Regions from separate parts of the Delftia sp. NA_296.1 genome, predicted to be linked through region 1. Evidence: predicted binding sites of a transcription regulator. Region 1 holds the regulator's gene; the other holds the start of a gene.
The links. Region 1 encodes LexA, which represses DNA repair genes until DNA is damaged. Its sites were predicted from a motif close to ACTGTATNNNNATACAGT; they were not measured.
Positions count from the first base shown of each region.

Region 1 (10,849 bases):
GTGGTTGAAATCTTTTAGGACGGGCCAGCACCTGTTGCGCAGAGCGCCTGCAGCGCCTGCCGTGACCGTCGCGCGGGGCCTGCACTGCGCGCATTGCTGCGAGCCCTGGCCCTCACGCACCCGAACGGGCATTGTAGGAACAACTTCGTGACCCTGCGGCGAAAGCGCGCGCCAAATGGCCCATCTTGGCCCGCTGCTGCGGGGGTGGATGTGAATTGACCTTGATCCGGCCAATCGGCCTACACGGATACTGCCTGCCGCCCGCCACTCCCTGCACGCCGAACGCTGCACACAGCGGGCCGCAGTTCAGAGCAGGCGCGGCTGCGTCACCACCAGGTCCAGGCTGCCGTCGGCCAGCTGTGCCTGCAAGGCCGTGCCCGGTGGCGCGCTGCGCGCCTCGGTCACGGGATGGCCCTCGGCATCGGTCAGCAGGGCATAGCCGCGCTGCAGCACCAGGCGCGGGTCCAGCAGTTGCAGGCGAAGCTCCATGCGCGCCAGGTGATCCGCGCGCCGGTCCAGGCCGCGACGCATGCCGGCAGGCAACTGCGCCTGCAGGCCCTGCCCCGCATGGTCCATGCGCTGCAACCGCAACTGCATGGCATGGCGCAGTCGCTGGGCCTGGCGGCTGAGCTGCAGCCGGCTGCGGGCCAGTTGCTCGCTGGGCCGGCCCAGGCGCTGCGCTGCCAGGTCCAGGCGCTGCTGCTGGCGGTCCAGCAGCCGCTGCACGGAATCCTCCAGGCGGCCCTGCATGAGCTGCAGCGCACCCATCCAGACCTCGCGCGGCTGGCTCACCAGTTCGGCCGCTGCCGTGGGCGTGGGCGCGCGCAGGTCGGCGCAGAAGTCGGCAATGGTGAAATCGGTCTCGTGCCCCACGCCGCTGATCAGCGGCACCGGGCTTTGCACGATGGTGCGGGCCAGGCGCTCGTCATTGAAGGCCCAGAGGTCTTCAATGGAGCCGCCCCCGCGCACCAGCAAGATGGTGTCGATGGGCGGCGCGCCGGCCACCGAGCCATCAACCGAGCCCGCGCCTTCCCGCGCCAGGCCATAAAGCCTTTGCAGCGCATCGATCAGGGAGGCCGGCGCCTGCGCGCCCTGCACCAGGGCAGGCACCAGCACCACGGGGATATGGGGCACGCGGCGGCGCAGCGCCGTGATCACGTCGTGCAGCGCGGCAGCCCCCGGCGAAGTCACCACGCCAATGCCGCGCGGCAGCGGCGGCAGGCTGCGCTTTCGGGCAGCGTCGAAAAGGCCTTCGGCCTCCAGCTGCGCCTTCAGCCGCAGGAACTGCTCGAACAGGGCGCCCTGGCCCGCGCGCTGCATGCTCTCGACGACCAGTTGCAGGTCGCCACGCTGCTCGTAGACGCCCAGCCGGCCCCGCAACTCGACCAGTTCGCCGTCGCGCGGCGAAAAATCCATGAGCTGGGCCGCACGCCGGAACATGGCGCAGCGGATCTGCCCGCCCGCGTCCTTGATGCTGAAGTAGCAATGGCCGCTGGCCGCGCGGGAAAAGCCGCTGATCTCGCCGCGCACCGCCACCGGATTGAAGCGTGCCTGCAAGGCGTCGCTCACGGCGCGGCACAGCGCGCCGACTTCCCAGACCAGCGGCGCCGCTGCTGGGTTCATTGCGCCGAATGCACCACTCATGCGGCCTCCCGGTCTGCATGCAGTGCAACATTCTCCACAGGCAGGCGGATGCAGGCCCGAGCAGGCACTTTGGCGGCAATTTGCAGAAGCACTCTCAAAAACACCTCGCAAGCAATTGATTCATAAAGATTTTTTTGCTGCAACAAAGAATTCACATTTGTCACAGTGTCCATTCGCCGCCGCAGCGGCGTTTGCGCAACCCGCTTGATAACAAAGTTATCCACAGAAATCTGTGCTATAGCGACCATCCAAAATCCCGGATATGGGGAGCCGCCCGTTGCCTGGATGCTGCGCCGGGTCACAGTTTTCAGGCGATCGCGGACACGAGACGCCTGGACCGGCCATATGGCTGGGCCATAATCGTCGGCTGCAGTTAAACGCGGGGGGAAAACAACTTGCTGTCGATCATACAAGCCGCAGGCTGGCCGATCTGGCCACTGATTGCCTGCTCCATCCTGGCTCTGGCCCTGGTCTTTGAACGTTTCGTGGCGCTGAAAACGGCCCGCGTGGCGCCGCCCGCCCTGCTGGGCGAGGCGATTTCCGTGTCCTCGCGCGGCCTGCCCAGCCAGGAAGTCGTGCAGCAGCTGTCCCAGAACTCCACGCTGGGCGAAGTCCTGGCCAGTGGACTGCGCGCCCTGCAGGCCCATCCGGACAGCAGCGAAGAAGAGCTTCGCGCCTCCATGGAAGGCGCCGGCCGCGCTGCTGCCCACACGCTGGAAAAGCACCTGAGCGCGCTGGCCACCATCGCCTCTGCCGCGCCTTTGCTGGGCCTGCTGGGCACGGTGATCGGCATGATCGAGATCTTCGGCTCGCAAGGCGGCGCATCGGCCACCGGCGGCGGCAACCCGGCGCAGCTGGCGGCCGGCATCTCCATCGCCCTGTACAACACGGCCTTCGGCCTGATCGTCGCCATTCCGGCGCTGATCTTCTGGCGCTACTTCCGCGCCCGCGTCGATGGCTACCTGCTGGGCATGGAGCTGGCCTCCGAGCAGTTCGTGCGCCACCTGGTGCGCGTCGGCGGCAAGTGAACCCGCAGAACCCGCACGCGAGAGACCTGCCATGAACTTCCGTCCCCGCCGCCGTGACGAGCCCGAGATCAACCTGATCCCGTTCATCGATGTGCTGCTGGTGGTGCTGATCTTTCTGATGCTGTCCACCACCTACAGCAAGTTCACCGAGCTGCAGCTGACCCTTCCTGTGGCCGATGTCGAGCAGCAGCGCGACCGGCCCCGCGAAATCATCGTCGCCATCGCCGCCGACGGCCGCTACGCCATCAACAAGACCGCCGTGGAAGACCGCAGCGTCACCGGCCTGACCCAGGCACTGGCCGCAGCGGCCGTTGCCGGCAAGGACAGCGTGGTCATCATCAGCGCCGACGCCACCGCGCCGCACCAGTCCGTGGTGTCGGTGATGGAGGCCTCGCGCCGCGCCGGACTGTCCCAGATCACCTTTGCCACGCAGACCTCGGCCAGCGCCGGGCGCTGAGGGCAAGGCCTCCATGCCCGGGAATGGCCCCGCCCCCGCAGCCCGGGGGCTTCGCGCGGCCTGGCGCCGTCGTGGCCCGCTGGCCTGCGCCCTCTTCCCCCTGTCCCTGCTGTACCGTGCCCTGCTGGGCCTGCATCGGCTGCCCTATGCACTGGGTTTCAGGCGTGCAGGCCAGGCCGGCATTCCGGTCATCGTCGTCGGCAATGTGATTGCGGGCGGCGCCGGCAAGACCCCCGTCACGCTCGCCCTGGCCCGCCATCTGCGGGACAGCGGCTGGAGCCCTGGCATCGTCTCGCGCGGCTATGGCCGCAGCACGGATGATTGCCGAGAAGCCACGCCCGAAAGCGCCCCCGCCGATGTGGGCGACGAGCCCGCGCTGCTGGCTCGCGCCAGCGGCGTGCCGGTCTTCGTGGCCCGCAAGCGCATCGAGGCCGTCCAGGCCCTGCGCGCCCGCCATACCCAGGTGGATGTGGTCATCAGCGACGACGGCCTGCAGCACCTGGCCCTGGCCCGCGACATTGAGCTGTGCGTCTTCAACGAAGACGGCATCGGCAATGGCTGGCTGCTGCCGGCAGGCCCGCTGCGCGAACCCTGGCCGCGCCCCGTCACCGCCGTGCTGCACGCGGGCGCCTGCCCGCCAATGGATGCGCCCGCCTTTGCCATGCATCGCCAACTGGCCGCTGAAGGCGTCAATGCGCACGGTGAGCGCATTCCCCTGGCGGCCCTGCGCGGACGGCCCGTGGAGGCCGTGGCCGCCGTGGCCCGGCCCGAGGCCTTTTTCTCCATGCTGGCCACTGAACAGGGCCTGGCGCTGGAGCACGCCCAGGCGCTGCCGGATCACTATAATTTTGAGAGCTTCCAGCGCCTGGGACGCAATGAAGACCCGCTGGTCTGCACCGAAAAGGATGCCGTCAAGCTGTGGCGCACCCATCCCCAGGCCTGGTCCATTGCGCTGCAATTGCAGCTGCCGCCAGATTTCTGGGCGCTGCTGGATCAGCGGCTGCAGGCGCTGCGCAGGCCACGCGCCTGACTATCATCACCGTCTTGGCTGGCCGCCACGGCCCGCCCTCCCCCTCCAAAACACAGGATCCGCCATGGACGCCAAACTTCTCGAACTGCTGGTCTGCCCCGTCACCAAAGGCCCGCTGCGCTTTGACCGCGAGCACCAGGAACTGGTCTCGCGCAGCGCGCGCCTGGCCTACCCCGTGCGCGACGGCATCCCGGTGCTGCTGGAGGCCGAAGCCCGCACGCTGGACGACGACGAGCTCGAGGACTGATCGCGCCGCAAGGCCCGATTTCCGACAACGCCCGCGCCCGCACTTTCGACCTTCTCCGCAACGCACCATGCCCACCGCGCCCTTCACGGTTCTGATTCCTGCCCGCCTTGCCTCCAGCCGCCTGCCAGGCAAGCCCCTCGCAGACATTGCAGGCCTTCCCATGGTCGTGCGCGTGGCACAGCGCGCCGGCCTCAGCGGCGCCACGCGCTGCGTGGTCGCGGCCGATGACGAAAGCATCGTCGCCGCCTGCGCCGCGCACGGCGTTGCAGCCGTGCTCACCCGCAGCGACCACGCCAGCGGCAGCGACCGCCTGGCCGAGGCCTGCGAACTGCTGGGCCTGGATGGCGACGACATCGTCGTCAACGTCCAGGGCGACGAACCGTTGATCGCTCCCGACCTCATCGATGCCGTGGCCGCCCTGCTGCCGCAGCAGCCCTCGGCCAGCATGGGCACGGCGGCACATGCCATCGACAGCCTGGCCGACTTCACCAACCCGAACGTGGTCAAGGTCGTCTGCGATGCCCAGGGCATGGCCCACTATTTCAGCCGCGCCCCCATCCCCTTTGCGCGTGAACATGCAGGCCAGGCATGGTGGGAGACGGCATCTGCATCGGCAGCTCCGGGCCACCCCGGCTTCGCGCCCCTGCGCCACATCGGCATCTACAGCTACCGTGCCGGTTTCCTGCGCAGCTTCCCGCAGCTATCTCCCGCCCCCACCGAGGTGCTGGAGGCGCTGGAACAGTTGCGCGCACTGTGGCACGGCCACCGCATCGCCGTCCACCTGACGCCCCATGCACCAGGCCCTGGCGTGGACACCCCCGAAGACCTGGAACGGGTGCGCGCCCGGTTGTCCGCCTGAATCGGATCCCGCATACGCCAATACAGATGCGCCAATGGCGATGCCCGGCATCGCCATTCACAACACAACTGCACATGCGGTTTTGTCGGACAGCAAAACGCAGTTTTTGGAGATTGCACAGGCGACAGTTTTGCCCTCTGCGTGTAAGCCAGTGTTAGCCCTGTGCGTGCTATCCTTGCCCGCGACAAAAATATGACGCATGGACTGTCCGCCCCGGTGGGCCGATCCGGCAGACAAGAATTTCTACTCTCCTCAAGGACTTCCATGAAACTGATTTTGTTGGGCGCACCCGGCGCCGGCAAAGGCACGCAAGCCGCTTTCATCTGCCAGAAGTACGGCATCCCCCAGATTTCCACCGGTGACATGCTGCGTGCCGCCGTCAAGGCCGGAACGCCCCTGGGCCAACAGGCCAAGGCCGTGATGGACGCCGGCCAACTGGTCAGCGACGACCTGATCATCAATCTGGTCAAGGAACGCATCGCCCAGGCCGATTGCGCCAACGGCTTCCTGTTTGATGGATTTCCCCGCACCATTCCCCAGGCAGACGCCATGAAGGCCGCTGGCGTGAAGCTGGACTACGTGCTGGAGATCGACGTGCCCTTCGACGCCATCATCGAGCGCATGAGCGGCCGCCGTTCCCACCCCGCCTCGGGCCGCACCTACCACGTCAAGTTCAATCCGCCCAAGGTCGAAGGCCAGGACGACGTGACCGGCGAGCCGCTGGTGCAGCGCGAAGACGACAAGGAAGAAACCGTCAAGAAGCGCCTGGACGTCTACAGCAGCCAGACCCGCCCCCTGGTGGACTACTACCGCGCATGGGCCGAAAAGGAAGCCGCAGCGGCACCCAAGTACCGCGCCATCAGCGGCCTGGGCTCGGTCGAGGACATCACCCAACGCGCACTGGCTGCACTGGCTGAGTGATGCAGGCCATGTGCCGCAACGAAAAAAGCACCCGCCGGGTGCTTTTTTGTTGACCGCCGGCAACCGAAGAAATACCGGCGTCGCCGCCCGGCTCAATCGCGCGGCTGCGCTGCCAGCGCCAGCATCATCGCAATCCGGGCCTTTGCCACAGGCAGCTGCGCCAGATCGGCCTCTGCCGGGTTGGTCCCAAGGCCGGAGGCCACGGGCAGGCCTTCGGCACAGCGCGTGCCCCGCCAGATCCAGACGCCCTTGTCACGGGCACGCTGCAAGGCCGCTTCCATGCCTTCGTGAACCGTCGCATTGCCCGTGCCAGCCACGACGATGCCACGCACGCCTGCCGCCACCAGCGCATCCACGCCGCTGGCACGCGCCAAGGCGCCGCTGAACACCACCTCGACCCAGGGCAGCTCATCCAGCGCCAGCAGATCAGATGACATGGCCGCAGGCACCATGGCCCGCGCGGACGGCGCTGCGGGGGAGGACGGCGCATCGGGCACCAGCCAGCGCACACGCCCTTCCTCCACCAACGCCTGCGGCCCGCCTTCCACGGAGCGCATTGCCTGCAGCCGGTAGGGATGGACCTTCTGCACCTGGGCTGCCGCATGCACCTCGCCGCCTGCCACCACCCATACGCCACTGCGCCCGCCGCTGGCAGCCACGGTCACGGCATCGCGCAGATTCTGCGGTCCGTCTGCCAACAGGGCCGTGGCCGGGCGCATGGCGCAGGTCAACACAATGGGTTTGGTGGCCGGCAGCAGGCTGTTCAGCAGCCAGGCCGTCTCTTCCAGCGTGTCCGTTCCATGCGTGATCACCACGGCGCGTGTGTCCGCATCCTCCAGTGCCTGCGTGCAGGCGCGCAGCAACGCGCGCCACACGGGCCAGTCCATATCCTTGCTGTCCACCTGCGCGATCTGCTGCGTCTGCACGGGTCCCAGCGCCTGCTGCTCCAGGTCCGGCACGGCCTCCAGCAGCGACTGCACCGTGATCTGCCCGGCCTTGTACCCCACGCCCTGCGACTGCGAATCCGCCCGGCCGGCGATGGTCCCGCCCGTGCCCAGAATCACCAACTTTGACTGCCCCACTTGCACCTCTTGGAAAACTGGTTAAAAATACAGATACTGTATAAATCATCAGATGGCCTCCCAGCCTGCCATCTGCCCTCAAGGACCGGACGCACGCCATGCTCGACCATCCCAAGCTCACCGCCCGCCAGCAACAGATCCTGGACCTGATCCAGGCCGCCATCTCCCGCACGGGCGCGCCTCCCACCCGCGCGGAAATCGCCAACACGCTGGGCTTCAAGTCCGCCAACGCTGCCGAGGAACACCTGCAGGCCCTGGCCCGCAAAGGTGTGATCGAACTGGTCAGCGGCACCTCGCGCGGCATTCGCCTGCGTACCGACACCGTGCGCAACATCAATGCCGCGCGCGGCACCAGCTTCGGACTGCCGCTGTCGGCCCTGGCACCGCTGATGCTGCCCCTGGTGGGCCGCGTTGCGGCGGGCTCGCCCATTCTCGCGCAGGAACACATCGACCAAACCTATTCCGTCGAGCCCAGCCTGTTCCAGACGCGCCCCGACTATCTGCTGCGCGTGCGCGGCATGTCCATGCGCGACGCGGGCATCATGGACGGCGACCTGCTGGCCGTGCAGTCAGCACACGAAGCCCGCAACGGCCAGATCGTCGTGGCACGCCTGGGTGATGAAGTCACCGTCAAGCGCCTGCGCCGCACCACGCAGGGCGTGGAACTTCTGCCGGAAAACCCCGATTACCCGGTGATTCGCGTCGCCCCCGAAGAGGCCTTTGCCATTGAAGGCCTGGCCGTGGGGCTGATCCGCAACAGCATGTCCATGTAAGCCGGACTGGCGGCCCTTCTCAGGCCGCCTCACCCCATTTCACGCACCGCCCAGGTGGTAGGCGCGAAGCCTTGGAGCTTCGCCCTGGGCGGAGCTTTGCCCGCAAACCGCAATCCTGCCTGTGTCCATGCCTCTTTGAAACACGCCAACAGGAGTCGTCACATGGGATTCGCTCTGCCAACACTGTCTTCTTTTTCCTTCCTGCGCCTGGCACATGGCATCCGCCTGACTGCGACCGCCATGGAGTCGGCCATGCCTCTTGCACAAGCCCCTGCGTGCCAGCCATTACCTGCCGCAGCACCCGAGCCCGCCAACGTGATCTCTTTCAGCAAGGCACGCCGGCGCGGCCAGCAGCGCCGCGGCAAGGCCGCATGCGCTGCAGACCATGGAGATGCCCAGCTGATCCTGCCCTTGCTGCCGACGCAGCCCGCCCTGCAATCCGCGCCTGAGCAGCCTTCAGGCCTGCGCATCATCCAGCGGTCGCCGCAGGAGCAGCCGGAATGCCTGTTCATCTCCGGGCGAATGGCCGATGTCTGCGCTGCGCTGGAGCGCATGGAGGCACACGGCGGACCGGCAGCCAACTGAGGCCCGATGCAAGGTGTGCGACACACCTTGCACGACACAAACCTGGGCGGCGCGGACCGCGCGTCGCGCGAGAAATCGACCTGCGCAAAGCTGGTGCAGGCTGGCGCCCACCACTGCCCTGTAGCGCACATGCAACAAGTGGACGCCCTCTTTGCGGAAGGGGCGCCTGCCTGAAAGATAATTGATAAGCATTCTTATTATCTTTTGCAGTAGCGATTGCCACTGCGCCCGCCTCCTCCGCCCCAGCCTTCTCCGTGCACAGCCTCTACCAGAATCACCATCCCTGGCTGGAAAGCCTGCTGCGCAAACGCCTGGGAAACCGTGACGATGCCGCCGACCTGGCCCAGGACACCTTTGTGCGCCTGCTGCGCTCGCCCCTGCCGCAGCAGGACATCCGCGAACCCAGGCGCTACCTGGCCACCATCGCCCGGGGCCTGGTCGCCGACCTGTTTCGCCGCCGCACGCTGGAGCAGTCCTATCTGGACTATCTGGCCCAGTTGCCACAATCGCTGGCGCCTTCGCCCGAAGAGCAGGCCATCATCCAGCAGACCCTGCTGGATGTGGACCGCATGCTCCAGGGCCTTCCTCCCAAGGTTCGCGAAGCCTTTGTGCTGGCCCAGTTCGAGGAACTGAGCTACCCAGAGATCGCCGAGCGCCTGGGTGTATCGCTGCGCACCGTCAGCAACTACCTGACCCGGGCGATGGAGCATTGCTGCCTGGTCCTGGCATAGCCACATGGGCGAGAGACATCTGGAAGGCAACGACCGCCGCGCCTTGCATGAGGCCGCCGCCTGGCACGTGAAACTGCGCGGCGCCTCTGCCACAGCGGGCCTGCAACAGGACTGGCAGAAATGGCATGAGGCCGATCCCGCCCACCAGCGCGCCTGGCTGCGCGTGCAATCCGTCACCGCGCAACTGTCGCATCTGCCCGCACCCCTGGCGCGCCAGGCGCTGGGCCGTCGCGCCTCGCCCACCCGCCGCTCCGTGGTGCGCGGCGTGGCTCTGGGCCTGGGCAGCGGCGCCACGGCCTGGATGGCCTGGAAAGGCGCACCACTGGAAAGCTGGCAGGCCGGGCAGCGCACAGCCACAGGCGAGCGCCGAAACCTGACGCTGCCCGACGGCTCCCTGGTGGCCCTGGATACGGCCACCGCCTTGGACACCGTTTTTGACGACCGCCAGCGCCTGCTGCGCCTGCACCGTGGCCGCATCCTCATCGCCACCGAGCCCGACGCGCTGGGCCGCCCCTTCAGCGTGCAGACCCCGCAAGGCCACGTACTGGCCCTGGGCACGCGCTTCACGGTCCATCTTGCGGACGATGGCCTGTGCCATGTCACCGTGCAGGAAAAGGCCGTGCGCCTGCAGCCTCTGGACAGCGATGCGCCCTCCGCGCAATTGCAGGCCGGACAGCAGGCCGCCTTCTCGTCCAGCGCCACCCAGCCGCCGACGTCCGCAGACCCCTTTGCAGCCAGCTGGCATGAAGGCGGCCTGGTCGCGCTGGACATGCCGTTGGGTCAGCTGATTGACGCCCTTGCCCGCTATCGGCCCGGCTACCTGGGCTGCTCGGCCGAGGTCGCCGGGATGCTTGTCTCGGGCGCCTTTCCCGTGGATGACACGGATCGCGCCCTGGCCGCGCTCGTCAGCCGCTTTCCTCTGCAACTGCGCACCCGCACCCGCTATTGGGTGGAGGTGCAAGCACGATCAAGCTGAGATGATGGGATGAGGCCGTGGCGAAGTCTCTCGTCCAGACCAGCACTTCAGAGCGGCGCATACGGGTGATGCACCACGTCGAAGCCCTCCTCGTCGGAGGGCGCGACAAAGTAGCTCGTGATCAGGTCGAATTGCTCATCGCTGGCCTGAAACGGATGCTCGCCCGCCGCATTGCGCACACGCAAGCGCTGCTTGCAGACCTCGTCAGGCACATCCAGAAAATGCAGGCGGTGCGAGGCGCCCACTTTCTCGAACACGCTGCGCGCCCAGCCCCGCCCCTCCAGGGTATTGGCCGGAAAATCCAGCACCACCGACACGCCGGCGTCCAGCAGCGCCTGTACATGCGCCCCCATCAACCCCTTGAGCCGCGTGCTGCAACGCACGTAATCGGCTACCGACTGCATCTCGCCGGGGTACAGGCCGGCCAGCCAGGAATCCTCGCTGACCAACACCGTTCCGGGCTCGGCCGCCAATTGCCGCGCCAGCGTTGACTTGCCCGAGCCGATCTTGCCGCAG
Region 1 covers NZ_JBQZGF010000001.1:647,522-658,370, forward strand. The annotation lists gene xseA (exodeoxyribonuclease VII large subunit) at 307-1,644, opposite strand; gene ACUTR7_RS03075 (hypothetical protein) at 1,641-1,892, opposite strand; gene ACUTR7_RS03080 (MotA/TolQ/ExbB proton channel family protein) at 2,040-2,672, shown strand; gene ACUTR7_RS03085 (ExbD/TolR family protein) at 2,704-3,129, shown strand; gene lpxK (tetraacyldisaccharide 4'-kinase) at 3,143-4,159, shown strand; gene ACUTR7_RS03095 (Trm112 family protein) at 4,224-4,406, shown strand; gene kdsB (3-deoxy-manno-octulosonate cytidylyltransferase) at 4,474-5,265, shown strand; gene adk (adenylate kinase) at 5,530-6,186, shown strand; gene ACUTR7_RS03110 (asparaginase) at 6,279-7,268, opposite strand; gene lexA (transcriptional repressor LexA) at 7,367-8,041, shown strand; gene ACUTR7_RS03120 (hypothetical protein) at 8,294-8,626, shown strand; gene ACUTR7_RS03125 (sigma-70 family RNA polymerase sigma factor) at 8,881-9,357, shown strand; gene ACUTR7_RS03130 (FecR domain-containing protein) at 9,362-10,333, shown strand; gene ACUTR7_RS03135 (AAA family ATPase) at 10,381-10,849, opposite strand, start outside.

Region 2 (10,849 bases), on a different contig from region 1:
CTGCGGTTTTTTTTCGTCTTCGCTTTGCTTTGGTCCAGTAAAAAAGCCACCGGCAAATGACTGCGCGGTGGCTGCAAGCCAAGGGCGGACGCTGCCGCCCCAAGGCCCGAAAAGAGGCTTGCTTACTTCATGTCGTCGGTGATGACGCGCACGATGCGCTGGGCATTGGCCGATGTCTCGGGCTGGCCCTGGGTGTTGAGCACGGTGACGGTGGACTTGTCGCCTTCACTGCGCACCTGGATCTGGTACTTGACCGGCGCGGCCGCATCGGGCGAGCGGCTGAACAGCTTGCCGAAGAAGCCCTTGGGCTCGACCTTGGCGTCAGGCGCGACATAGCGCACGAAGTAGATGCCGCGGCTGCGGTCACGGTCTTCCACGGTGAAGCCCGTGCGGTCCAGGGCCACGCCGACACGGCGCCATGCGCGGTCAAAGCCTTCGTCGATCTGCAGCACGGGCTGTCCGTTGGCGGACTCCATGCGCACGCTGCCGGTGGCGGCTGCCGTGGTGGTGTTGGCCTTGGCCACGGCATCGGCCTGCTCCTGGCTCACGCCGAGCTTGACCATCAGGCGGCGCAGGAATTCGGTTTCCAGTTCCGGGTCGGAGGGGCGCGGCTGCCAGATGGTCTGGTCCTTCTGGGCGCTGGTGTAGACCTCCTGCATGCCGCGGTGCGTGATGTAGACCTCGGTGGAGCCGTCGGCTGAGCGCTCCAGGCGTGTGCGGAAGCGGTCGCGCTCGCTGGTGGAGTACAGGCCGTCGAAGACCTTGCCCAGCGTCTTGCGGATCACGTCCTGCGGGATCTTGGCGCGGTTCTCGGCCCAGTCGGTCTCGATGATGCCCAGCTGGCGGTCTTCGGTGGTGAAGATGAAGCCGTTTTCCAGCCAGAAGTCACGCACGGGCTCCCACAGCTGGTCGGCCGGGCGCTTGATCACCAGCCAGCGCTGTTCGCCGTTGCGCTCGATGCGCACATCGCCCATTGCAACGGTGGCCGTGCGGCCTTCGCTGGGCTTTTGCGCCTTGGAGTTGGCTTCCATGGCTGCGGCGGAGACCACGCCGCCGGGCACGGCATAGCGCGAGTCCGTGGACAGCTGGGTCAGATCCGGGGGGACTTCCAGGGTGGGCGCCTGCTGCTTGCCGGCGCTCTTGTAGTCGATCTTGCTCTCTTGGAACGTGGTCGTGCAGGCTGTCAGGCCGATGGCCAGGCTCAGCAGGCTCAGACGTGCAATGGGCTGTTTCACGCGAATATCCTTGGTGCGTTCGGTCGGTGGGGCGGGGCGCCTCACAGCAGGCCAGCGGAGCCCAGGGCGGCTTCCACGGTGGCTTCCAGGTTCTTGCTCAGAGGTGTCATCGGCAGGCGCATGGCCGGGCCGCACAGGCCCAGGCGCGCTGCGGCCCACTTGACGGGAATGGGGTTGGCCTCGACGAAGAGGTTCTTGTGCACGGGCATCAGGCGCAGCTGGATGTCCATGGCGGTGCGCACATCGCCGGCCAGGGCCGCCTTGCACAGATCGCTCATCAGGCGCGGTGCCACGTTGGCCGTGACGCTGATGTTGCCGTGGCCGCCGCACAGCATCAGGGCCACAGCGGTCGGATCATCGCCGGAGTACACGCCGAAGTCCTTGGGCACTTCACGGATCAGCCACTGGGCGCGCTCGATGTTGCCCGTGGCTTCCTTGATGCCGATGATGGCGGGGATCTGCGCCAGGCGCAGCACGGTGTCGTGCTGCATGTCGGCCACGGAGCGGCCGGGCACGTTGTAGAGCACCACGGGCAGGTCGCCCACCGCTTCGGCAATCGCCTTGAAGTGCTGGTACTGGCCTTCCTGCGTGGGCTTGTTGTAGTAGGGCACGACCTGCAGCTGGCTGTCGGCGCCGACCTTCTTGGCGTAGCGGGCCAGCTCGATGGCCTCGTGCGTGCTGTTGGCGCCGCAGCCGGCCATCACGGGCACGCGGCCTGCGGCCTGCTCGACGGACACGCGGATGATTTCGCAGTGCTCCTCCACGTTGACGGTGGGGGATTCACCTGTCGTTCCCACCACGCCGATGCAGTCCGTGCCTTCGGCCACATGCCAATCGATGAGTTTTCGCAGCGCCGGGTAGTCAACACTACCGTCCTCGTGCATGGGCGTGATGAGGGCAACGATGCTGCCAGTGAGAGCGACGGAGGAGGATGTCATGTCCGCAAGAAAAAACGGGAAAGGATCATTCTAACGAGTGTCGGAGGCAGGCCCAAGGCGGGCGCCTGTAGGGATTCAGGCGATTGCAGAGCCTGACGCCTTCTGATGCGCCAGCATGGCCACGGGTTCCCGGCCTGTTGCATCGGGGCGCAGTGCCGCAATGCGCTGGACCATGCGATCGGGCTCGCCCAGCTGGCCGTGCTCGTAGGCCACGATGTGCCAGCCCGCGCAGGCCTGCAGCAGCTCGCCGGGCGCCAGCAGGAAATCAGGGCGGGAAGGCTTGCCGAAAGCCTCATTGCCCTGGGCAAAGGTTTCGTACAGCAGCACGCCGCCGGGGGCCACGCTGTTCAGCAGTGCCGGCCACAGCGGGCGCCACAGATAGTGGGTCACGACCACGGCGCCGAACTGCCGGCCGGGCAGGGGCCAGGGGCCGTTTTCGATGTCGGCGCACAGCAGCTCGCCCACGCCCTGCAGGCCGGCCAGGGCCTGGGCGTCGCGGTCCACCCCGGTGACGGCGTGGCCACGCGCATGGAACCAGCGCATGTGCCGGCCGGGCCCGCAGGCTACGTCAAGCACCGAGGCCTGGGGCGCCAGAAGGTGCGACCAGCGTTGGATCCAGGGCGAGGGCGGCGTGGCTGCGTGCATGTGCAATTTTGGAAATAAAGTGAAAGCGGCCGACATTGTGCCGCCGGGCCTTCGCCGCTCCCGCTTCCATTTCAGAAGCAGGCCCAGATCTGGTCTGCCATGCCCAGCATGAACTGCGGCTGCAGGTAGAGCATGAATACCAGGCCCAGCACCATAAGCACGGCGGCCCACAGCGCCAGCCTGCGCAGGATGCGTGGGCGGGGCCTGGTGGATGTGGTCATGGATGTCGTCATGTCAGGCAGCGGCCTGGGCTGCGCGCAACCGTGCCACGGGGGCTTCGCGGATGGGCAGGTTCAGCAGGCCGGCGGCCACGCCCAGGCCGATGGCCAGGTACCAGACCACCTGGTAGCTGCCCGTGTGGTCATAGAGATAGCCGCCCAGCCAGACACCCAGAAAGCTGCCGACCTGGTGGCTGAAGAACACCATTCCGCTCAACATGGACAGATGCTGCACGCCGAAGATCTGGGCCACGGTGGCATTGGTCAGCGGCACGGTGGACAGCCACAGCAGTCCCATGGCGGCCGAGAAGATATAGACCGACCAGGGCGTCAGCGGCGCGAGCAGGAAGAGCACGATCACCACCGAGCGCGTGAAGTAGATGGTGGACAGCAGGTAGCGCTTGGGCAGGCGCTGGCCCAGGTTGCCGGCCACGTAGGTGCCAACGATGTTGAACAGTCCCACCAGCGCCAGCGACACGCTGGCCACTTGTGGCGCCAGCCCGTAGTCCTTGAGGTAGCTGGGCATGTGCACGCCGATGAACATCACCTGGAAGCCGCAGACGAAGTAGCCGGCCGTCAGCAGCACGAAGCTGGGCGTGCGCAGCGCTTCGGCGACTGCCTGGCCCGCGCTCTGGTCGCGCACGGGACGGGTGTTGCCGGGCTGGAAGCCCGGCTCGCGCAGGCCGAAGGCCAGCGGAATGATCATCAGCGCGCACAGCGACAGCAGCAGCAGGGCGTTGGACCAGCCGAAGTTCGAGATCAGGCTGCCTTCCACGGGCACCATGAAGAACTGGCCGAAGGAGCCCGCCGCCGCCGTCACGCCCATGGCCCAACTGCGCCGCGCCACGGGAATCTGGCGGCCCAGCACACCGTAGATCACGGCATACGTGGTGCCTGCCTGGGCTGCGCCGATCACCACGCCGGCCGTCAGGGCGAACCAGGTTGTCGTGGGCGCCATGGCCATGCCGGCCAGGCCCAGCGCATACAGCAGCGCGCCCACCAGGAGCACGCGGAAGGCGCCGAAGCGGTCGGCCAGCATGCCGCCGAAGATGCCGAGCACGCCCCAGGACAGGTTCTGGATGGCGATGGCCAGCGCGAAGGACTCGCGCGTCCAGCCCATTTCCTGGGTGATGGGCTGCAGCCACAGGCCGAAGCCATGGCGGATTCCCATGGACAGCGTCACGACTGCGCCCCCGCACAGCAGTATCTGCACCATGGACATGGGTTGGTTGTTTTTTTGCATGCGGCAAACTTTAGCGAAACTCCGGGTTTTGCGCTGTGCCGCTTGGGTCGCCCATGCGCCAGCGCGGCCCTTGATGGCAGCGGCTTTTTCGGGATAGTCAATGTCAATGACTGTGAATGCATCCAGCACTGAGCCGGGCCGCGCACTACAATCCGCCCCCATGGCAGTCAAACCATCTCCCACTTCCGCCAGCGAATACTCCGAAGGCTCGATACGCGTGCTCAAGGGCCTTGAGCCCGTCAAGCAGCGTCCCGGCATGTACACGCGCACCGACAACCCCCTGCACGTGCTGCAGGAGGTGATCGACAACGCGGCCGACGAGGCACTGGCCGGCTTCGGCAAGAAAATCCGCTTCACCCTGCATTCCGACGGCTCCTACAGCGTCGAAGACGACGGCCGGGGTATCCCCTTCGGCATGCATCCCGAGGAAAAGGCGCCCGTGGTGGAGCTGGTCTTCACCCGGCTGCATGCGGGCGGCAAGTTCGACAAGGGCAAGGGCGGCGCCTACAGCTTCTCGGGCGGCCTGCACGGCGTGGGCGTCTCGGTCACGAATGCGCTGGCCACGCGCCTTGAGGCCTGCATCCACCGTGAGGGCAAGGTGGCCACCATCGCCTTCTCGGGCGGCGACGTGGTCGAGCCCCTGCAGTCGCGGCCGCTGGCCGCAGGCGAACGCAAGCAGGGCACGACAGTGCGCGTGTGGCCCGATGCCCGCTATTTCGAATCGCCCCAGCTGCCCATGGGCGAGCTGATGCACCTGCTGCGCAGCAAGGCCGTGCTCATGCCCGGCGTTTCGGTGACCCTGGTCAACGAGAAGACGCGCGACACCCAGACCTGGCAGTTCAAGGGCGGCCTGCGCGACTACCTGCAGCAAAGCCTGCATGGCGAGGCGGTCATCCCCCTGTTCGAGGGCGAGGGCTTTGCCGACCGCCACCACGACAGCTTTGCCGAAGGCGAGGGCGCCGCCTGGTGCGTGGCCTTCACCGAGGACGGCGCACCGCTGCGCGAAAGCTATGTCAACCTGATCCCGACCACCGCCGGCGGCACGCATGACAGCGGCCTGCGCGACGGCCTGTTCCAGGCGGTCAAGGCCTTCATCGAGATGCACTCGCTGCTGCCCAAGGGCGTCAAGCTCATGCCGGACGACGTCTTTGCGCGCGCCAGCTATGTGCTCAACGCCAAGGTGCTGGACCCGCAGTTCCAGGGCCAGATCAAGGAGCGCCTGAACTCGCGCGATGCCGTGCGCCTGGTCAGCGGCTATGTGCGCCCCGCGCTGGAGCTGTGGCTCAACGAGCACGTGGAATGGGGCCGCAAGCTGGCCGAGATCGCCATCAAGGCCGCGCAGACCCGCCAGAAGGCGGGCCAGAAGGTCGAAAAGCGCAAGGGCTCGGGCGTGGCCGTGCTGCCGGGCAAGCTCACCGATTGCGAAAGCCGCGACCTGAGCCTGAACGAGGTCTTCCTGGTCGAGGGCGACTCGGCCGGCGGCAGCGCCAAGATGGGCCGCAACAAGGAAACCCAGGCCGTGCTGCCCCTGCGCGGCAAGGTGCTCAACACCTGGGAGGTGGACCGCGACCGGCTGTTCGCCAACAACGAAATCCATGACATCTCGGTGGCCATCGGCGTGGACCCGCATGGCCCCAACGACACGCCCGACCTGTCGGGCCTGCGCTACGGCAAGGTCTGCATTCTTTCGGATGCCGACGTGGACGGCTCGCACATCCAGGTGCTGCTGCTGACGCTGTTCTTCCGCCATTTCCCCAAGCTCATCGAGGCCGGCCACATCCATGTGGCGCTGCCGCCGCTGTTCCGTGTGGACGTGCCTGCGCGCGGCAAGAAGCCTGCGGCCAAGATGTACGCGCTGGACGAGGGCGAGCTGACCGCCATCCTGGACAAATCGGCCAAGGACGGCGTGCCGCGCGAGAAATGCCAGATCAGCCGCTTCAAGGGCCTGGGCGAGATGAATGCGGAGCAGCTGTGGGAGACCACGCTCAACCCCGACACGCGCCGCCTGCTGCCCGTGCAGTTCATGAACCTGGACTTCGCGGCGGCCGAGCAGGTCGTCACCAAGCTCATGGGCAAGGGCGAGGCCGCAGCGCGCCGCGAGCTCATGGAGCTCCATGGCGACGCCATTGAAGTCGATATCTGACCCATGACTGTGCTCCGCGCCGCCCTGAAGCACCGCCCGCACCCGGCGCGCGGCGCCGGGGTGCGCGCGCTGGCGGCGCTGGGCCTGGCCCTGGCGCTGTGGGGGCTGGCGCGGCCGGCGCATGCCGATCTCTGGGCCTTCGTGGACGAGCGCGGCATCACGCACTTCGCTGCCGAGGCGCTGGACGAGCGCTACAGGCTGTACTTTCGCGGCTCGGTCTATGACAGCGCCGAGCAGGGGCTCAAGCCCCCGATGGTGCAGGCCGAGGCCGCTGCCGACGCTGACGGCAGCGGCGATGCCGGCCGCAGGCTGCAGGCGCATACGCGGCTGCAAAGCTTCTTCGACATCTCGCCGCGCTACAAGAGCGTGCGCGGCCATCTGCGCAAGGCGGCGGACCACACGGGCGTGGACTACGACCTGCTCAAGGCCGTGATCGCCGTCGAGTCGGGCTTTGACGCGCAGGCCATCTCGCCCAAGGGGGCGGTCGGCCTGATGCAGCTGATGCCGGCCACGGCCCAGCGCTTCGGCGTGGAGGCCAGCCGCCAGCGCAGCGTGCAGCAGCAACTGGCCGATCCGGCCGTCAACGTGCCGGCCGGCGCGCGCTACCTCAACCATCTGATGGGGCTGTTCCCCGGCCGGCTGGACCTGGTGCTGGCCGCCTACAACGCAGGCGAGGGCGCCGTGCGGCGCGCGGGCCAGGCCATCCCTCCCTTCCAGGAAACCCGCAATTACGTGAAGGCCGTGCTCGGCATCTACGAGCAGCTGCAGGGCGGGCGCGAGCGCGCGGGCCCTGCAGCGCCTGCAGCAGCGGCGTTGCCGGGCACCACGCCCCGGGTGCGCATGACGCTGCCCACAGGACTGCCCACGCCGCAATGAGCGGCATTCATTGCATTTTTTGAGATCACGAATTTCTTCATGAGCGACCAAACCTCTCTGGATCTGGCACAACAGGCGGCCGGCGATGCACTGGACCTGGGCCAGTACGCGCAACGGGCCTATCTCGAATACGCACTGTCCGTGGTCAAGGGCCGGGCACTGCCCGATGTGACCGACGGCCTCAAGCCCGTGCAGCGGCGCATTCTGTACGCCATGGACCGCATGGGCCTGAGCTACAGCGGTCCCAACCACAACACGGCAGCCAAGCCCGTCAAGAGCGCACGCGTGGTCGGCGATGTGCTGGGCCGCTTTCACCCGCACGGCGACCAGTCGGCCTACGACGCGCTGGTGCGCATGGCGCAGGACTTCAACCAGCGCTATCCGCTGGTCGATGGCCAAGGCAATTTCGGCAGCCGCGACGGCGACGGCGCAGCCGCCATGCGCTACACCGAGGCGCGCCTGTCCAAGATCACCGGCCTGCTGCTCGACGAGATCGACATGGGCACGGTGGACTTCGTGCCCAACTACGACGGCAGCACGCAGGAGCCGCAGCAACTGCCCGCGCGCCTGCCGTTCGCCCTGCTCAATGGCGCCAGCGGCATTGCCGTGGGCCTGGCCACGGAAATCCCCAGCCACAACCTGCGCGAGGTGGCCGACGCCTGCGTGGCCCTGATCAAGCGGCCCCAGCTCAGCGACGAGGAACTGTTCCAGATCATCCCCGGCCCCGACTATCCGGGTGGCGGGCAGATCATCAGCAGCGCCTCCGACATCCAGGACGCCTATCGCACGGGCCGTGGCAGCCTCAAGCTGCGCGCGCGCTGGAAGATCGAGGAACTGGCGCGCGGCCAGTGGCAGATCGTGGTGACCGAGCTGCCGCCCGGCGTCTCGGCGCAGAAGGTGCTCGAAGAGATCGAAGACATCACCAACCCCAAGGTCAAGACCGGCAAGAAGGCGTTGAGCCAGGAACAGACCCAGCTCAAGGCCAGCATGCTGGCCGTGCTCGACGGCGTGCGCGACGAGTCCAGCAAGGATGCGCCCGTGCGCCTGGTCTTCGAGCCCAAGACCGGCAAGGTGCCGCAGCAGGAACTGATCACGGCGCTGCTGGCGCATACCAGCCTGGAGTCGTCCAGCTCCATCAACCTGACCATGATCGGCCTCGATGGCCGCCCGGTGCAGAAAAGCCTGCGCCTGATGCTCGAGGAATGGATCGCCTTCCGCCAGACCACGGTCACGCGGCGCAGCCAGCACCGGCTGGCCAAGGTGCTGGACCGCATCCACATCCTCGAAGGCCGCCAGGCCGTGCTGCTGAACATCGACAAGGTCATCGCCATCATCCGGGCCAGCGACGAGCCCCGGCAGGCGCTGATCGATGCCTTTGCGCTGTCCGAGCGCCAGGCCGACGACATTCTTGAAATCCGCCTGCGCCAGCTGGCGCGGCTGGAGGCCATCAAGATCGAGCAGGAACTCAAGGAGCTGCGCACGGAGCAAGGCAAGCTCGAAGACATCCTGGGCAGCGAAAGCACCATGCGCCGCCTGATCTGCAAGGAGATCGAGGCCGATGCCAAGCAGTTCGCCGATGCGCGCCGCACGCTGATCCAGGAGGAAAAGAAGGTCGTCGCCGAAGTCAAGGTGGTCGATGAACCCACCACGGTCATCATCTCGGACAAGGGCTGGGTGCGCACGCGCCAGGGCCATGGCGTCGATGCGGGCACGCTGAGCTTCAAGGCCGGCGACAGCCTGCACGGCACCTTCGAGTGCCGCACCGTGGACCAGTTGCTGGCCTTTGGCAGCAATGGCCGCATCTATTCGGTGCCGGTGGCGCAACTGCCCGGCGGGCGCGGCGATGGCCAGCCCGTGACCACGCTCATCGAGCTGGAGGCCGGCACCCAGATCCTGTACTACTTCGCCGGTGCCGAGGGCACGGCGCTGCTGCTGTCGGGGTCGGGTGGCTACGGCTTCGTGGCCATGGTGAGCGACATGGTCTCGCGCCAGAAGGCGGGCAAGGCCTTCGTCACGCTGGCCGACGGCGAGACGCTGTGCGCCCCGTCCACGGCCTACGGCGTGCCCATGGGCGCACGCGCCGAGCCGCAGGAAGGCGAGCAGGGCGCGGGCCTGCTGCTGCCGGCCACGCATGTGATCTGCGCTTCCACGGGTGGCCGCATCCTCACCTTCGAGATCGCCAGCCTCAAGCACATGGCCAAGGGCGGGCGCGGCCTCATGCTGCTCGACCTGGAGGACAAGGACACGCTGGCGGGCGCTGCCGCCTACACGCGCAGCATCCGCATCGATGGCCTGGGCCGCGGCGGCAAGGAGCGCAGCGAGACGCTGGAGATCCGCAGTCTCAACAATGCCCGTGGCACGCGCGGCCGCAAGGGCAAGTCGGCCGACCTGGGCTTCAAGCCGCAAAGCGTGACGCGCGTGGAGTAAGAACGCGGCCGCCCCTGCAATGTCCTGCGCGAAAGGGGCGGATCAGGGGTTTCCTCTGGGTTTTTCCGCCCACCAGGCCTTCTTCCAGGCCTCAACATGGAGTCTTCCAAAATGAGGGAGACTGGATATGCTGCGACTTCGCATGGCACACAAGCTGTGGCTTGCAGTGGCCGCCATCGTGGTGGCGCTGGTGGGCGTGGTCGGCTTGTCGGGCTATCGCTCGGCCCAGGTCCAGGCCCGGTCCGAGGCGGTGACCCAGGAGATGCAGGCGCGGGTCCAGGCCGCCGTGCGTTGGATGGGGCTGACCGAAACCAACGCAGCCCGCACCCAGGCCGTGGTGGTCAGCAGTGATGCTGCCGTCGAGGCCGAGTTCAAGGACGTGATCAGCGCCACCTCGGCGCGGATCACCGAGGTGCAGAAATCACTGGAAGCCATGCCCCTGTCCGACGCAGACAAGGCGCAGATGGCCAGGATTGCGGCAGCCCGCAAGACCATGATCGAACTGCGTGCCCAGGCACGCCAGCTCAAGGCCGATGGCCGGCAGGAGCAGGCGTTGGTCCTGGTCAAGCAGTCCTACAACCCTGCCGTGGATGCCTATCTGCAGTCGCTGCGCGACTTCGTGCAGATGCAGGAGCAGGTGGCGCGCAGCAGCCAGCAAGAGATGGCCGCCTCGCGCAGGCTCACTGTGGGCTTTGCCGCTGCGGCCGTGGGCCTGCTGCTGCTGGGCATCGTCATCGGCGCCCATTTCCTGATTGCCAGCATCCGCCGGCCCCTGGCCGAGGCCAGCGAACTGGCCGAACGCATTGCCGCAGGCGACCTGAGCGCAGGCGTGCAGGGACAGGCACAGCGTGCTGATGAATTCGGCGACCTGCTGCGCTCGTTGCAGGCCATGAGCGAATCGCTGTCGGGCATGGTGCAGCAGGTGCGCCAGAGCACGGACAGCATCGCCATCGCCAGCGCCGAGATCGCCACCGGCAACCAGGACCTGTCCGTGCGCACCGAGCAGACCTCCAGCAACCTGCAGGAGACGGCTGCCGCCATGGAGCAGTTCACCAGCACGCTGCAGCAAAGCGCCAGCAGTGCCCAGCAGGCCAGCAGCCTGGCGGCGGGTGCGTCACAGGTGG
Region 2 covers NZ_JBQZGF010000004.1:385,212-396,060, reverse strand. The annotation lists gene bamC (outer membrane protein assembly factor BamC) at 123-1,235, opposite strand; gene dapA (4-hydroxy-tetrahydrodipicolinate synthase) at 1,277-2,173, opposite strand; gene ACUTR7_RS12690 (class I SAM-dependent methyltransferase) at 2,249-2,818, opposite strand; gene ACUTR7_RS12685 (hypothetical protein) at 2,890-3,039, opposite strand; gene ACUTR7_RS12680 (MFS transporter) at 3,053-4,279, opposite strand; gene ACUTR7_RS12675 (DNA topoisomerase IV subunit B) at 4,440-6,422, shown strand; gene ACUTR7_RS12670 (lytic transglycosylase domain-containing protein) at 6,426-7,298, shown strand; gene parC (DNA topoisomerase IV subunit A) at 7,338-9,725, shown strand; gene ACUTR7_RS12660 (methyl-accepting chemotaxis protein) at 9,853-10,849, shown strand, end outside.
Region 2: a site for LexA is predicted at 4,389-4,406, ahead of ACUTR7_RS12675 (DNA topoisomerase IV subunit B). Genes of this name have one in related genera too.